Regions from separate parts of the Desulfovibrio faecalis genome, predicted to be linked through region 3. Evidence: predicted binding sites of a transcription regulator. Region 3 holds the regulator's gene; each other region holds the start of a gene.

Region 1 (2,266 bases), 2.2 Mb from region 3:
GGATTGCTGATTATCGGCGGCTGCGGGTCGTGGCCGTAAAACATTAAGGGAGTCCCCATGCCCGAAGCTCAAGAACAATTTCAGAATGGCGTTGCCAAGGTTCTGGAAGCCGTCATGTTCGAGAACTGGCTGCGTTTTTATTTCATCTCTGAAAAGCCCGATGCCCCTGCCGCTACGGACGGCCAGCCCGCTCTGTTCATCGCCGTGCCAGTCAAGGCCATGGAGCGCATCAGCGAGCTGTTCCCCCGTCTGCTGCCTCTGGCAGAAGACATGAACGGTCAGGAAGTGACCTTTGAAACCTCCCGCCGCGCGGTCTGTAATTTTGTTCTGGCCCATGTGGACGGTCAGGTCATGCCCCGCGATACTGCGGCCATGATTTTTGAGAGCGCCACCTTCCAGGTGCAGATGCAGCTTTTCAACGCCTGGGTGCAGATGCACGAAGCGCAGCTTGACCGCAACTTTGTGGATTTTGGCGGCTGGCAGAAACTCTTTGACGAATGGCGCAATACGCCCGCCGCGCGCGAACTGGCCGAAAAGCTTTCCCTTTCTTTGCAGGGTGCGGCTGTTGCGCCGGGCAAGGACACTGTGCAGTAGGCTGTGCAAGAAAATATTTTGTACAGTTTTGCGCCTTCCAGGCAGGGCGCAGGCACGTGGGGTTAAACATTTTTAACGCGCCCAGTGAGGGGCTGAAAAAAATTACCAATAAAAAGCAGCGTGTTATATGATTATTCGTATGCTGCTTTTTGTGGCACGGCCATTGCAGCTTGGAAAGTACCTTCCTTTCTTTTGCTGACAGTCTCCTCCAACCGAAACGGCCTGCCTCCCCAAGCGGGCCGTTTTTTTTTATGTCAAATCACGGCAGGATCACATGCAAGACAAGTTTCTGGCTTCTGAATATCCCCAGTCTGCGCCGGAGCAGGCAGGGTTTCACATTATCCCCGTTCCTCTGGAGCAGAGCGTTTCTTATGGCGGCGGCACGGTCAAAGGCCCGCAAGCCCTGCTTGCCGCATCCCACCAGCTTGAAGCCTGGGAATGCGGATTCGCACCTGGCGAGTCAGGTTTTTTTACCGCTCAGGCCGTGGACTGCGCTGGCCCCATAACCGACACGCTTGACCGCATAGAGGCCGCTGTGGCCCATGCCATTGCCTGCGAGGCAGTGCCTGTGGTGTTGGGCGGAGAGCATACCGTGACGCTCGGGGCCTTACGTGCGCTGGCCCAGCAGGCGGAAAAAACGGGCGAACCCTTTGGTGTTGTGCAGTTTGACGCCCACGCTGACCTGCGGCCCCAGTATGAGGGCAGCCCCTTTTCACACGCCAGCGTCATGTACCGTGCCGTGGCCGACCTCGGCCTGCCGCTCACGCAGTTTGCCGTGCGCGATTTCTGCCGGGAAGAAGCCGAGATCCGCAAGAAGTTCAACGTCACCCATTACGATGCCTACTTCCTCGCCCGCGTGGGCCTGCCGGAGCTGCCCCTGCCCGAGGATTTCCCCAAAAATATTTACATCACCTTCGATGTGGACGGGCTTGATTCGTCCATCATGCCAGCAACAGGAACGCCCTCGCCCGGCGGCATCAACTGGCGCGAGGCCCAGTACATGCTGGAACGCTGCGTGGCGGGCCGCCGCGTGGTGGGGCTGGACGTGGTGGAACTGGCCCCCATTGAGGGCCTGCACCATGCGGACTTTACGGCTGCCAAACTTACCCACCTCATCATGGGGCTGGCCCACGATGCCAATCAGAAGGAGGCTCAGTCATGAAGAATACCATAGTTACCTTCCGCGAGGGCAAAGGGCAGGAAAAGCTCGTCATGCTGACGGCTTATGATTACAGCACCGCACGGGTCATGGACATGGCCGGGGTGGATGCCCTGCTTGTGGGCGATTCGCTGGGTATGGTCATGCTGGGCTATCCCGACACGCTTTCCGTCACGGTGGACGACATGGTGCGCCACTGCGCCGCCGTGGCACGCGGTGCGCAAAAGGCCCTTGTGGTCTGCGACATGCCCTTTATGAGCTACCACGTTTCTGTGGAAGATACCGTGCGCAACGCCGGGCGGCTCATGACTGAAGGCCGCGCCCAGGCGGTCAAGCTTGAAGGCGGTGCGGAATTTGCCGCAGAAGTGCGGGCGCTGACGCGGGCCTCCATTCCCGTCATGGGGCATCTTGGCCTTACGCCGCAATCAGTGAACGCTTTTGGCGGGTTCAAGGTGCAGGGCAAAAGCATGGCTGCGGCCCAGAAACTGCTGGACGATGCCCGCGCCCTGCAAG
Region 2 (2,266 bases), 2.1 Mb from region 3:
TGCGGAGGCGCTCACCAGCCTTGATGAATACATGGCCCGCGCTCCTGAGGGGCAAAAGACCATCTGGTATGTGGCTGCGCCCAGCCGGGAGGCTGCCCGCCTCAATCCGCACATGGAGCGCTTCCGCCGCAAGGGCATTGAAGTACTGTGGCTGTATGAGCCTGTGGACGAATTTGTCATGGACGGCCTTGCCAAGTACAAGGACTGGGAATTCAAATCGGTGGAAACAGCGGCGGACGATGCCCTGAAAGACTTTGCCGACAAGGAGCAGCCGGAACACGAGGCCGCCGCGCCACTTTCTGACGATGATTCGGCTAGCTTTGATGCCCTGCTTGCCAAGATGAAGGAAATCCTGGGCGACAAAGTAACGGAAGTGCGCGTTTCTCACCGTCTGGCTGACAGCCCCGCAGTGCTGGTTTCGCCCGATGGCGGATTGTCATCCTCCATGGAAAAGCTGCTCAAGGTCATGCAGAAGGATGACTCCATCCCTGTGAAGGTGCTGGAGGTCAACCGCGATCATCCCCTGCTGCGCAGCATGTTGCGCATGTTCAAGGCTGACGCGGACGACAGGATTCTGACCGACATGACGGGCTGCCTGTTTGACGCCAGCCTGCTGCTGGACGGCTACATCAAGGATCCTCAGGCCTTGGCGGCCCGCACGGGCAAGCTGCTTGAAGAGGCTGCCGCCTGGTACACGGAAGTACGTAAGATATAACTCTGGTCAGGATGCCGAAAGGCATCTATATGTCAGTGAAAAAAAGAAGCGGCCCTTGTGGATTGTCACAGGGGCCGCTTCTTTTACAATTTACTGGCAGAAAGGCGGGCTAGTAAACCACGCTGTACGACATGACCTCTGGCCGATGGAAGAAAAATTCCACCCGTCGGTTCATGGCGCGGCTCTGTTCGTCAATGCCCGGCTTGAGGGGGCGCGTATCGCCGTAGCTCACAGCGCGCATGCGTGTGGGTTTGATGCCCTTTTCAGCAAGAAAGTGCACCATAGCCGAGGCGCGCGCGCCGGAAAGCTCCCACGCGGAGGCAAACGGCGGCCTTGCCTCGGTGGAGTCAGCGTGCCCGCGCACCACAAGGTAAAGATTGTATTCGTTCATGAGTTTCAGCACCGCTTCCAGCACCTTGGTGCCTTCGGGCAGCAGGTCAACGCTGCCGGGGCGGAACATGACGTCCGAATTGACGCGCAACTGCACGCCCACGTCATCCGCGCTGATGCCCGAGGAATTTTGCGGCATGGCGTCTGCCATGAGCATCTGTTTGATTTTTTGCGCAATGGCGTAGTGCGACTTTTCGACCTCGTTGATTTTAAGGTCGCGCGCATCGATTTTATCCGTGTTTTGAATGAACGGATTGTTTGAAATGGGGGATGTGGAGCTGGAGTCAAAATTGCGCTCGCCGCTGAAGTACGCGGCAAGCCCCGCCTTGGTGTCGGGCGGCACCATGCTGAGGATCCACAGCAGAAGGAAGAAGGCCATCATGGCCGTAACAAAGTCGGCATACGCCACTTTCCATGCGCCGCCGCCCATAGGCTTTCTCCTTCGTAGTATTCTGCGCCGGGCTTCGCGCTCTTGCTGGCGGCATAAAAATCAGCCGCCAGCACCCTTGATGCACAAACCATAGCAGGTTTTTACAGAAGGGCAAAATATCTGCGCCTGCACCCCCCAGATTAGGGGGGCAGTCAGCCCGTTTGCCCTGGCTTAGCCGCTCTTGAGCCGTTCTTCCATTTCGGCAAACGAGGGACGGAAGGGGTAGGGTATGGCCCTGCGCCCATATTCCACGGCGATCAGCGGAGTTGATCCGCGAATGGCGGCAGCCACGGCTTCCTTGATAGCGTTAAAATAAAAATGTTCTTCGGCCACGTAGTTTTCAAGCTTTGCTCCCATGGGGCCAAAGAGGCCATAGCAGGCAAGAATACCAAAAAACGTGCCGACAAGTGCTGCCGCGATGTAGTGGCCAAGAACTTCCGGTGGCTCATTGATCTTGCCCATGGCCAAAACCACGCCCAGAACGCAGGCCACAATACCCATGCCCGGCAGTGATTCGGCCATGTGCGACACGGCGTGGGCGGGCAAAATACCTTCTTCGCGCATGGTTTCGATATCCACGTCCATGAGGCTGTCAATATCTGCGGGGTCGCCGGTGGTCAGGTATACTCGCAGCGTGTCGCCCACAAAGTTCACCAGCACGGTATCTTTGGAAATATTGGGATATTTGCTGAAAATTGGGCTGGATTCGGGTTTTTCAACGTCGCTTTCAA
Region 3 (2,266 bases):
GTCCCAGCTTTTCCATGCGGCGACGGGCATACTTCTTCAGATGTTCGGAGGCTTCAAAGTTCTTGAAAGCAAATGAGATGTTCATAAGTTCCTCCTAAGTATTGAGCCACTCGACGGGGAATCAGAAATGCTCCTTGCGCCTTGACGAAGATGGAATATCAAGCGCCGTGCGGTATTTTGCCACCGTGCGCCGCGCAATATTGACCTTGAGACGCTCCTTGAGCATTTCGCCGATACGCTCATCGCTGAGGGGGGATCGGGTATCTTCCTCAGAGATGAATTTCTTGATCAGAGCCTTGACGCTTTCTGAGCCTACCTGGCTTCCGTCATCGAGTTCAAGGCCGCTGTTAAAGAAAAACTTCAATTCAAAGATGCCGTGGGGCGTTGCCACATACTTGTTGGTGGTAATGCGGCTCACCGTTGATTCGTGCATGCTGATGTCGTCAGCAATATCCTTGAGAATGAGCGGCGCGAGCTTGGTCACGCCGTCCTCAAAAAATGGCTGCTGGTGGCGCACAATGCTTTCCATAACCTTATAAAGCGTGCGCTGGCGCTGATACAGGCTCTTGATAAGCCATGAGGCGGAGCGGATCTTTTCTGCGCAGTAGTCCTTTTCCTTCTCAGAGCCGCCAATGTTCATCTGGCTCATGGCCGAAAGCTGCAACTGGGGCAGGCCGTCATCATTGAGCAAAATCACAAATTCGTCGCCCATCTTGTACACAAATACATCGGGGCTTACGTAGGTTGGCTCGCCGCCGCCAAAACTTGCGCCGGGCAATGGGTCAAGGCTCTGGATGATATCCAGATACTCCTTGAGCTCTTCCATATCGAGCTTGAACTTGCGCAGCAGGGGCTTGTAGCGCTTGGCCTCGAGGTCTTCGAGGTGCGATTCTACCAGCTCCACGAGGATTGGGTCGCGGGCGTAATTGAGGCTCTTGATCTGCACCATCAGGCATTCGCGCGCATCGCGCGCGGCAACGCCGATGGGATCAAAAAGCTGCACCCTCTCAAGCACGGGCAGCACGGCCTCGGGCGCGACCTGGGCCATTTCGGCCACTTCTTCAATGCTGGCTTGCAGGTACCCGGCGGAGGAGAGGTTGCCGATAATGACCTCGCCAATGGCCTTCTGCTCTTCTGTCAGCGACGAAAGGCGCAACTGCCAGAAAAGATGCCCCTCAAGGGTGGGCTTGGCCGCATATCGGGCTTCAAGAGGCGAAATTTCTTCGGCAAGTTCAAACTCGCGCGACTGCGATAGGCGGGGGGTGCTGGCAAACTCACCGAGGTAATCTTCCCAGTCGGCGTCCTTGGCCAGTTCCCTGTCGTACACTTCCTCCTTTGGGGCTTCGCGGCTTTCCTCGTGCTGCTCCTGGGAGGCATCGTCCGTAAGTGAAGATTCTTCGAGAAAGGGGTTTTCAAGCAGTTCCTGCTGCACAGTTTCCAGAAGTTCCACGCGTGAGAGTTGCAACAGCTTGATTGCCTGCTGCAATTGCGGGGTCATTACCAGTTGCTGTGACAGCTTAAGTTGCTGCCGTAGTTCCAGTGCCATGTGTGCTCTTTTGCATTAACTAGCCATAGGACTATAGACTTATCTGTTTACAAGTACTGTGCCACATCTGCAAAAATTATGCAATAGCTAACAGTTGCAAGATCAGGTTCGCGGTATCGCCAACCAGCAGCAAGGGCTGCCAGCGCCAAAAATCCAGATTTGGCGCAGCATTTGCGCCATTGAAAATAATCTGCGCACCAAAAAAGGGGAAGGCAATGCCCTCCCCTTTTTGCGCGATTTTGCGATACCCAAGCTTGGTGAAAATCAAAAAGCCTCGCTGCGTTAGAGCCGCAAATTACACCTTGGCGAACTTTTTCGCCGCTCCGATAAATTCGCGGAACAGCGGATGCGCGTTCATGGGCCGGGACTTGAATTCGGGATGGAACTGGCAGCCAAGGAACCAGGGGTGGTTCTTCAGCTCAATGATTTCCACAAGCGAATCGTCAGGGGCGGTGCCGCTGAAAACCATGCCCTTTTCGCCCAGCATTTCCTTGAAGGCATTGTTAAATTCGTAACGATGGCGGTGACGTTCATCAACCATGCCCTTCTTATAGGCCACAAAGGCCTTGGTATCGGGCTGCACCTTGCAGGGGTAGGAGCCAAGGCGCATGGTGCCGCCCTTGTCGCTGCCCGCGTCGCGTTTTTCAACGTTCTTGGTGCGGAAGTCGAACCACTCGGTCATAAGGTAGATGACCTTGTGATCAGAAAGCGGGTTGAATT

What was found. Region 3 encodes sigma-54, which starts transcription at its own class of promoters, with help from an activator protein. Its sites were predicted from a motif close to CTGGCACGGNNNNTGCTT; they were not measured.
Region 1: a site for sigma-54 is predicted at 746-763, ahead of speB (agmatinase). Genes of this name have one in related genera too.
Region 2: a site for sigma-54 is predicted at 1,615-1,632, ahead of ACUZ79_RS00990 (OmpA/MotB family protein). Genes of this name have one in related genera too.

The regions. Positions count from the first base shown of each region.
Region 1 is NZ_JBRBQR010000001.1:137,266-139,531, reverse strand. It holds gene ACUZ79_RS00575 (class I SAM-dependent methyltransferase) at 1-47, shown strand, start outside; gene ACUZ79_RS00570 (hypothetical protein) at 58-594, shown strand; gene speB (agmatinase) at 869-1,756, shown strand; gene panB (3-methyl-2-oxobutanoate hydroxymethyltransferase) at 1,753-2,266, shown strand, end outside.
Region 2 is NZ_JBRBQR010000001.1:240,629-242,894, reverse strand. It holds gene htpG (molecular chaperone HtpG) at 1-715, shown strand, start outside; gene ACUZ79_RS00990 (OmpA/MotB family protein) at 825-1,535, opposite strand; gene motA (flagellar motor stator protein MotA) at 1,707-2,266, opposite strand, start outside.
Region 3 is NZ_JBRBQR010000001.1:2,356,374-2,358,639, forward strand. It holds gene hpf (ribosome hibernation-promoting factor, HPF/YfiA family) at 1-85, opposite strand, end outside; gene rpoN (RNA polymerase factor sigma-54) at 122-1,546, opposite strand; gene ACUZ79_RS10365 (hypothetical protein) at 1,623-1,814, opposite strand; gene ACUZ79_RS10370 (CTP synthase) at 1,842-2,266, opposite strand, start outside.